2 regions of the Clostridiisalibacter paucivorans DSM 22131 genome follow, and region 2 is predicted to be linked to the other one. Evidence: riboswitches for the same ligand, from Rfam matches in the RefSeq annotation. Region 2 holds a riboswitch; the other holds the start of a gene.
What was found. Region 2 has a riboswitch for cobalamin ahead of Q326_RS0107230 (DUF4430 domain-containing protein). Riboswitches for the same ligand answer to the same signal wherever they lie in the genome.

Region 1 (5,084 bases), on a different contig from region 2:
ATTCTTCATAAGTGGAATTATATTTATTAGCATCTATATTTGCAATAAATGCCAATACAGTTGCCTCATCATCAGTATAACTACTACTAATAGAATTTTTAAATTCATTTCCTAATTTATATGATAGTAATGATTCTATCATGGAAACACTATTGCCATATTTATCTTTCTGTAACCAATTGTCCGCTGTTATATCTTCACCCATTGCTACTAATGCCTGTATTGTATAGGAGATTGTATTTGACTGTGTTTTTTCATTCCATTCACTTGCCTGTTGTTTTAGATAATTTTTCCCTTTTTCAAGTAATTTAGCCACTCCTTCTTCATTTTCATAATTCGAAAGAGCTATGAGAGATATTGCAGTTCTCTCAATATGAGGTTTATTTGACCATGATGAATAAACTACATATGCACTATCCCCATCAATATAAAACGTATCCATTAATGCCCTAACTGCATTAGTACTATTATAGTAAGCCCCAGCCATATCTAATGCAATTACTGAATTTGCAATATAATCAGCTTGTTTTTCATCACTTTCATGATAATAATATCCACTGGGATAAAAATAACCTTCTTCTGTCTGAGCATTGGCTAAATAGCTAACTAGATCTTTCCCATTATAATCTCTTGGATCTTGACCTGCTGCTATTAATCCCATTATAGCTTTAGCATAATCTTCAGATTCGGAACCATTCCATCCAGTATCAAAGTTTGGCTCTTTTATATCAAGTTTGTCTTTTATAATTGTATTATCTATCTCTACTCTATTTGCTGCTAATGCCTCTAAATAATCATATTTAGATTTATCCTTGTAATAATCCTTTAATTCATCAATAACCTTTTGGGTTCTTTGTTGTAATGTCTGGTCAGGTGCAACTGTCAATTTAATGGGTTTTTCTGTTTCAACTTCTTTGTTACCTTTATAGCCAGATTGATACACACTTTCTGTCACAGTTTCTCCCGTTGTTACTTCTGTCTTATCCAAACAAAATTCAGATTCTAATTTTTCTGCTCTTACTACTGATATACTGAATAATCCTGTTCCTAAAGATGTCATCAGCAATGTAAATACTAATAATATTGATACTATCTTAGTGTACTTTTTCATCTTTGACCCCCTCAAATAATATGTATAAAAATGATTAAACGCTTTACTTTAAAAAATAAAACAAACCATAATATCCCCCCTTATGTTAAATAAAAAAAGACGTCCCATTTAAATGAAGATATAAGATATCTCCATCTAAATAGAAACGCCTCTAGTTTTCTAGTCAGCATTTGATTTCATTTTACAATTTAATTGATTTTTTAACTTCTTCTACCCTTATAGGGATATTATTCTGTACTACTATCTTTAACTCTCCATATCCTGTTTTTCTAATAAGTTCAATGAGATTTCTTTCTTTAGCATTTAAATAAAGCTTTGTTTGTGGCATAGCCATTATCTTCAGCCCCCTTATGCTATTCTAAAAATAACTAGCCTTATAGTTATATACAAAGTATATAATCATCTAATTTGTATATTAAACTCCTACCAATACCTTTTCCATAATCTTTGTAGGAGATATATCATTAGTTATCAACACATATCTAATATTTTTAATGCTACAAATCTTTTTTTGTTCATCTATGAAGTTTCCTATTTTTTCGGTGTATATTTTTTTTACTCTGTCATTCATATCTATTAATCTATCATATCCTGATTCCATTTTTATTGATTTAAATTCATCTAGAAAATCTGGGATTATTTCTTCTTGAGCTAATACTTGAATTATTACAACTTCTTGGTCATCTCCAGATAAACTGTCTAAAATATTTTCAAGATTTTTACCAAATAAATCAGATATAACAAAGGTAATACCCTTTTTATAATCCCTTACCTGTGCTATAGCATTGAAATCCGTCTTACCATATATATCTATAGAATCTAATTTAAGTTCTACTGTATGAATAGATTCCATACCTTGAACAGATTGACAAAGAATTTGTAAATCTTGATTAAACCCATATATAGTAAGCTTATTCATCTGTTTTAAAGCAGTATATCCTAATTCCAGTGCAAGCAATTTAGCTATATCCCATTTATTAGGATTACCATAATCCATAGATGCACTTATATCAATGAATATATTTATATCTGATTGTCCCTTTCCCAAACTGGTTCACCTTCTTCAATTCTTTAAATGTTAGAAAGTCTCTATTTACTTTTTGTCATGATTTTTCAAAATAAAAAAACCTTTTCTCTCAGGAAAAGGTTTTCGATATACTATACCATAGGTTTAAAGACAAAATGGAATAACTACTATTTATACATACAAATAATACACCTAAGTAAAAGTTTGTCTTTTAAACACAAGAAATTTATAATATATCTTCCCTTCCTCTAAGTCGGAGGATAATAGAAGAATATGATATCAGATCTCCTGACTTACGGATCATCTTACAGCCAAACCTTCCCATCATAATGACAGTGGTCTATAATGGCATTCATCCCCGCTTACAGTTGCGACTACAGTAAAGGTTTCTCACCTTTTTCCCTGATTATCATATTATTTTAGATTATATTAGCTACTATACTTTAGATTATACCATTACAATAAATATTGTCAATATTATTAAATTTTAGCTTTGTAATGCCAAACTATGATAATATTAATTTTACAAAGAAATGTCCCACAATAATTGTTAGATTATTGCGAGACACCTATTTGTTCAAATTTAATATATAATTCTATTCTTTATTTTACATTTTCAATAAATCGCTTAAATATAGTTGATACCTCTGCTCTACTGGCGTTAGCTAAAGGGTTAAGTTTATTGTCTTCTTTACCTATCATTAATTCACTGCCTACAGCCCATGTCATGGCTTCTCTTGCCCAGTTACTTATATTTTCTTTGTCAGTGAATATTTCCATATTTCCTTTTATTTCAGTATTTAATCCCTTTATCTCTGCATATCTATATAACATTACAGCTAACTGTTCCCTTGTAATATTATTTTCAGGCTTAAATTCCGTATCAGTTATACCTTTTACTATAGATCTTTCTAATGTCCACTTTATTGCCTCTGCATACCATTGATCATCTTTGACATCTATAAAAGATTTTCCTAACCCATTTATGGATGGTGAACCATCAAGTCTATAAAGGACTGTAACAAGCATTCCTCTTGTCATAGTCAAGTTTGGGCTGAAGGTTTTCTCTCCAGTTCCTGTGAATAGTCCTTTTTGTACAGCATACATTACACTTTCATAGAACCAATCATCTTCTTTTACATCAATAAAACTTATACTATTGTCATATCCTACTATATAATATGATAAATGATCTGTTTTAAATATTACAAACTCTGTTTTTTCATTATATCTGGATTTTATTTTTTTCAGTTCCCCTTTATCATTTAAATGCCATACTGATACTTTATCCTTCTTTTGTCCCGCTTTCAGTTTATATGGTAGGGATATAGTTATTTGTTTTCCTCCAAATGATGATATCTTATCTTCTTTGCTCATTATACTTATATTGTATATTATTTCTTCTTTTACTGTAGATTTCTGCCGTTGTGTGAGCTTTTCTTCTTTTATTTTATCTATTATTATTTTAATATCTTCTCCTTTTGCCTGTTTTGATATTTCTTTTAATGCCTTATTAGGTATTGATATGGTAGCTATTGGTGTTTTTAGATTCAAATCAAGTCTTTCCTTTGATATCTCATCTACTGAAATTTTGGGTACTTCTATATTTGCTTTTGATATCTCTTTACCCTTAGCCATATTGATTGTAATGCTAGTTATATCACTGTCCTCTATCTCTTTTAATATATCTTTTATCTGATCTGTTGTCACTTTTGAATTAGCTATTCCATTTTTAATTTTAGTTTCTGCTTTTATATCTACTGTGTTTTCTGCAATGGTTTCTTCTATAGGTATTTCTTCACTTCCTTTTATTTTTGAAGGCACGTTTCCTGAATCAAATGCTCCAAGTTCTTTAAGTTTATCTATTGCATCATTATAGTTTTTAACATCTCCTACTGTGATGTATAGCTTTTGTTTGTCTGTAAGTTTCTTATATGCCTTATCTGCTTCCATAATTTTATCTTTATCTTTAAGGGTTACCCTAGAAGTAACTGGAATCTTTTTAAGCAAATCCTTAACAGCTTCAATTTCCTTAAAGAAAATAATACGATTTTCTACATCTTCAAGCCTTTGAATATTTGTTACCTTGGACTGCTCAGATGAAGATAGTATTTCAAAAATATCTCTAATACTTTTAATTTCATCTTCATCTAAAAGTGTGATTTTTCCTATTGATGGCAATTCATCTATTAGTGATATAAGGTGTTCTGCTCCATTGTCTGGTGTAATTATATTAAGTCTGTACCATGTTCCAGTATAGTTTCGTTTCTCCGTTTCTTGATTATTCATAGACGGCCATGCATATTCTCCTACTCCTATATTGATATAATCTCCCGAACGTACAGGTATATACTGGGTTCGTTTATAAAAGGATACTCCTTCTTTATTACTAGTAACTCTATCATTTAAGAAGGTCTTTACCAAATAATTTCTATTTGATGCCGTAGGTGTAACCTTTAGCTTTTTAATATTTGATGGGAGAATCAAAGTATATTCATTTATATCAGAATCAAATGATGGATAAAGAGTACCTTTGCTAAGCTTAAGTTTAGCCAGGGAGGTGTCTGAATTTCCCCAAGTACCTCCTAAATCTTCACCTAGATTTTGTGTAAACATTACTCGGATTTCATCCCCTCTAGAAAGCTTTCCATTACTAACTGAAAACTTTTGGAAACCTTCGTTGACAAAGAAGTCATTTAATGTTCCCATCCAACCAGAACCTGATGTTCCATCAAACTCACCAAGGGATTTTCCATCCTTTGTAATACTGGCTAGATACTCAATCTCATAATCATCAATACCTCTAGGCTTTGAACCACCTGTGCCAGTCCAACCATAACCGTTTTCAGCAAGTGCCCTTAATACTATCGTCATCATAGTATCCTCTTCAGCATATTCAAAACCCCGTTCTCTTACAATTGTACCTGTAAAATCACCACCTGAATA
Region 2 (5,084 bases):
AAAAGATGAATATTCCTATAGTAGGAATAGTAGAAAATATGAGTTACATATTATGTCCTGATTGTGGAAAAGAGATTCGCTTTTTTGATAATGGTGATATTAAGGAATATTTAGATAGAATGGATATTGGTCTATTGGGAGAATTGCCAATGACTCAAGAAATAGCTCATATTACTGATAAAAATGCATCCTATGAGGAGAAAGTTTTTGAAAGTATGAGTGATATAGTAGATAAAATAATTAAATTTGATTAAAAGAAAAAAGTTATGAGTTAGTAGTTAGTAGTTTAATGGTGGAAATTCATAGAATTTCTATCATCAACTATGAACTACTAACTTTTTTTATAAATTTTGCAAAATGTTCTTATCGAAGGACATTTTTTTAATTTTTGTAATTAATTAATATTTGTTGACAAAGACTAAATGTAAATGTAAAATATAATTAGCATATGCCAATAAAAACGGAGGGATAAATATGAAAATAGCATTATCATCAGGAGGAAAAGATTTAAAAAGTACATTGGATTCAAGATTTGGAAGGTGTACATATTTTCTTGTACATAATACTGATACCAATGATTTAAAGGTATTAGATAATAAGGGGAAAAGTGCTGGTGGTGGAGCAGGGATATCTGCTGCACAGCAATTAATAGATGAAGAAATTGATGCTGTTATAACTAAGAATATGGGTCCCAATGCATATAATTTAATGAAAGATTCAAATATAAAGGTTTATAGAGGAGATAATATCCCCTGTGAATTGCTTATAAAAAGATTTGAAGAGAATAAATTAGAAGAGATAACGGAAGCTGGCCCTGCTCATCATGGTGGTGCATAAAGGAGGAAAACTGATGAATATTTCAGTACTGAGTGGAAAAGGTGGAACAGGGAAGACTACAATATCAACTAACTTGGCTGTTATTTTGGGAGCTAATTATATTGACTGTGATGTGGAGGAACCTAATGGATTTTTATTTCTTAATCCAGAGGATATAAAAAAAAGAGAAGTAAAAGTTGAAATGCCGATAATAGATAAGAGCAAATGCACAATGTGTGGGGCATGTGTAAAGGCTTGTAGATTTAATGCTTTGGCAAAAACTAAAAATAATATAATAGTTTTTGAAAAGCTTTGTCATAGCTGTGGAGCATGTGAGATAGTATGTCCTACGGGGGCATTAAGCTACGGTGAACGATCTATAGGAATAATAGAAGAGGGAAATAAGAATGGAATGGTATGTAAGAGGGGGCTTTTAGATATAGGTGAGCCCATGGCAGTGCCTATATTAAAACAATTATTACATGAATTGCCCAATGGAATAAATTTTCTAGATAGTCCACCAGGTACCTCCTGTAATGTGGTAAATACTTTGAATTATGCCGATGGTGCCATATTGGTGACTGAACCTACAGCATTTGGTCTACATGATCTTAAGATGGCAGTGGAATTAGTAAAGGGAATGAATATGCCCTTTGGTTTAATTATCAATAAATATGATAAAGAGAACCATATATTAGATGATTATATAGATAAAGAAGGTATAAAGGTATTGGGATATGTACCCTATAAAAAAGAGGCTGCTGAGGAATATTCTAGAGGGAATATGCTAATAGACATGCCAGAATATAAAGAGGCATTTATAAATATTTCTGAGACCATGAAAGGGGTGTTATTATGAGAATAGCTGTAATAAGTGGAAAGGGTGGTACAGGAAAGACCACTGTTGCAGTATCTATAGGTGCCATAGAAGAACACCCTGTAATGGTTGACTGTGACGTAGATGCTCCCAATATGTATCTTTATTATGAAGGAGAAGATATAAAAAAGGGACAATTTTATGGAAGTGAGTTAGCAGTAGTAGATAAAGATCTATGTAATAAATGTGGTAAATGTAACAATGTATGTAGATATGATGCCATTGATAAAGGTCTAGTTAATGATATGAAATGCGAGGGATGTGGAGCATGTGAATTAGTTTGTCCACAGAAGGCTATAACTATGGTACCTCAGAAGACTGCAGATACTTTTATAACAAAAATACCCAATGGTATTATATCGAGGGCAAAAATGGATGTGGGCAGTGACGGCTCTGGAAAACTCATAACTGAGTTAAGGAAGAATGCAGAGTTATATCAAAGGGGTTCTAAATTTACTATTGTAGATGGTTCCCCCGGTGTGGGATGTGCAGTAATAGCATCTATAACGGCAAATGATGCTGCAATAATAGTAACAGAACCTACAAAATCTGGCATGGATGATTTTATAAGGGTACACAAATTGTGTGAGCATTTTGGAATACCTCAATATGTGTGTATAAATAAATACGATATAAATGAAGATATAACAATGGATATAGAAAATTATTGTACTGATAATGGAATAACAGTAGTGGGTAAAATACCCTATGATGAGACTATAATAAGGTCTATAAACGAACTAAAACCCATAGTATATTATGAAGATAGTAAGGCCAATTATGCCATTAGAAATATGTGGAATAAGGTTAAGGAGTTAGTTAATAAATATGAATATAAAAATATTAAATAAAGGAGTGTATGAATATGAAAATAGCTATTGCATCAGATGGAAAGATGGTAAGTGGACATTTTGGACATTGTAAAGGATTTGCTATGTATGATGTGGAAGATAATAAAGTGATGAACACTAGCTTTATAGAAAATCCTGGACATAGACCGGGTTTTTTGCCTGTTTTTTTAAAGGAAAAAGGGGCAAATGTTATAATTTCAGGTGGAATGGGAGAGACAGCTCAAGACTTGTTTTATGAACATGGAATAGATGTAGTAGTAGGGGCAAATGGTAATTGTGACAATATAGTTGAATCATTTATAAATGGGGAATTAAAATCGACAGGTAGTGTATGTACAGAGCATATGCACGAAGGACATTGTGAAGATTAAAATAAAATTTTTAAAGAGGCCAATTTTTAGCAATGGTCTCTTTTTTTGAGTAAAATCCCCATTATTGACAGCAATCTATATGGTGATATAATAGAGTTGTGAAGTATAAAAATTAAAAAATATAGAGACATAGGGAAAAGGGTGAATATCCCTTGCTGTAGTCGCAGCTGTAACCAGTGATGATGACTAATTTATGCCACTGCAATAGTCTTGTGGGAAGGTGTAGTCTTAAGATGATCTGGGAGCCAGAAAACCTGTCACTATATTCTTCTTAGTTTCTTCGACTTAGAGAAAGGGGAAGACATATTATAATGATATACATTAGTATATTTTTTATTATAAATATGTTGAAAAGCCCTTCTTTAGTCTAATCTAAAGAGGGGCTTTATAATTTAGAAGGGGTGTTGATATTGAAGAAGTTACTAATAATTATAACGATGTTTTCTCTTTTAATTACAGGGTGTGCAGTGGGGGACACAGCTGATGTAGATACCAATATACATATGATTGTGACAAAGGATTTTGGCAATCAAGGGATTTATAATGAAGAAGTGAAATTGGATTATGAGGAAGAGAGCGTTTTAGAATTGACCATGAAAAATTTAGAGGTAGAGACAGCATATGGTGGAGGATTTGTAAACGCTATAAATGGTATAAAATCAGAGTTTACAGGATTAACTAAAAAGAAAAAGACAGATTGGTTTTATTATGTAAATGGTATACTCTCAGAAATTGGCTCTGGTGATTATTATGTAAAAGATGGAGATAATATTATTTGGGATTATCATGATTGGAGTATAAGGACATATATGACCAGTATAATAGGAGCATATCCTAAACTTTTTATAAATGGACATGGAGATCAGATATTTCCAGTAGAAATTTATTATACAAAAGACTATGAAGAGGAAGTAAAGAAATTGGAGGAATTTATAAATAAAGAGTCAGTTAATGTGGAAGTAAAGTCTGAATTATTAAATGAAAACAATAGGGAAAATATATCCAATGACAATGTACATACTATATTGATAGGTAATTATCAGTATATAAATGAAATAAAATATATTGAAAATCTTTATGATGGGGGCACAACAAACGGTTTCTTCTATGATATAAAAGGGGATAAAATAGATATTAAGAATTTTAGAGGTGATACAGTAAAATCCTATGACAAGGGGGCAGCCATATCATCCAGTTTAAAAAATTATGGTTCCAGTGACACCCTTTGGATAATAACAGGGAACGATAATAAAATGATTTCCAAGGCAATAAATATAATGCATCAGCATCCAGAAAAAATAAAGGGGATGTTTTCAGCAATAGTAACAGAAAAAGGTGTGGAGAATTTGCCACGTAAATAAGGAGATAAATAACAAATACGAGGGGATGATTATATGAAGAGATTAATTTCAATTTTTTTAGCTATTATTATGATATTTGGAAGTATTGCCTTTGGAGCAGAGATGGAGGATACAGTTAGTTATGTTAAAGATAGTGATTTAGAAGAATGGGGGATATTGTCCCTTTATAGTATAGGGAAAGATGTTTCAGATATTAAATTAGATAAAATAGATAGCAAGGTAACAACAGATTATGAGGCATATATATTGGGCGCTATACCTATGGATAAGGACATATCGTCAGAAGTGAAAAAAATATTAAATGTCCAAAAAGAGGATGGAAAATTTGCAGATTTTATTGATGGCAGTGGAAATGACTTAGTTAATGCCCATGTTTGGGGAGTAATATCATTATATGTGGCAGGAGAAGATGATTACAATAAAGAGAAGGCATTGGAATGGCTAAAGAATAGCCAAAATACTGATGGAGGATTCCCCATATATACTGGAGATAATATGTCAGATTTAGATATGACGGCTATGTCTATAATTGCATTAAATATATTAGGTTTGGATAAAGATGATAAAGAAATACAGCAGGCCATTGAATATATGAATAACAATTTGGATAAAAGGGAAAATTGTGAGTCGATAGCTTGGTATATATTGGCAAAAGTCAAATTGGGAATAGATGTGGAAGAACCATTATACGACAGACTTATGAAATATAGGATGGATGATGGATCATTTAAACATATAAAGGCTATATCTAGGGGTAATTATATGGCTACATGGCATGGACTTATGGCTATGTCTGATTATCAGAAAG

Region 1: linked by a shared signal. The riboswitch ahead of Q326_RS0113075 (DUF58 domain-containing protein) and the one ahead of Q326_RS0107230 (DUF4430 domain-containing protein) in region 2 are both predicted to bind cobalamin.

The regions. Positions count from the first base shown of each region.
Region 1 is NZ_JHVL01000056.1:12,675-17,758, forward strand. Features, by position in the region: gene Q326_RS0113065 (S-layer homology domain-containing protein) at 1-1,111, opposite strand, end outside; gene Q326_RS0113070 (DUF2292 domain-containing protein) at 1,293-1,445, opposite strand; gene Q326_RS0113075 (DUF58 domain-containing protein) at 1,527-2,159, opposite strand; cobalamin riboswitch at 2,400-2,591, opposite strand; gene Q326_RS0113080 (S-layer homology domain-containing protein) at 2,742-5,084, opposite strand, start outside.
Region 2 is NZ_JHVL01000017.1:54,990-60,073, forward strand. Features, by position in the region: gene Q326_RS0107205 (Mrp/NBP35 family ATP-binding protein) at 1-254, shown strand, start outside; gene Q326_RS0107210 (NifB/NifX family molybdenum-iron cluster-binding protein) at 475-837, shown strand; gene Q326_RS0107215 (nucleotide-binding protein) at 851-1,675, shown strand; gene Q326_RS0107220 (ATP-binding protein) at 1,672-2,544, shown strand; gene Q326_RS0107225 (NifB/NifX family molybdenum-iron cluster-binding protein) at 2,559-2,915, shown strand; cobalamin riboswitch at 2,982-3,191, shown strand; gene Q326_RS0107230 (DUF4430 domain-containing protein) at 3,326-4,276, shown strand; gene Q326_RS0107235 (S-layer homology domain-containing protein) at 4,310-5,084, shown strand, end outside.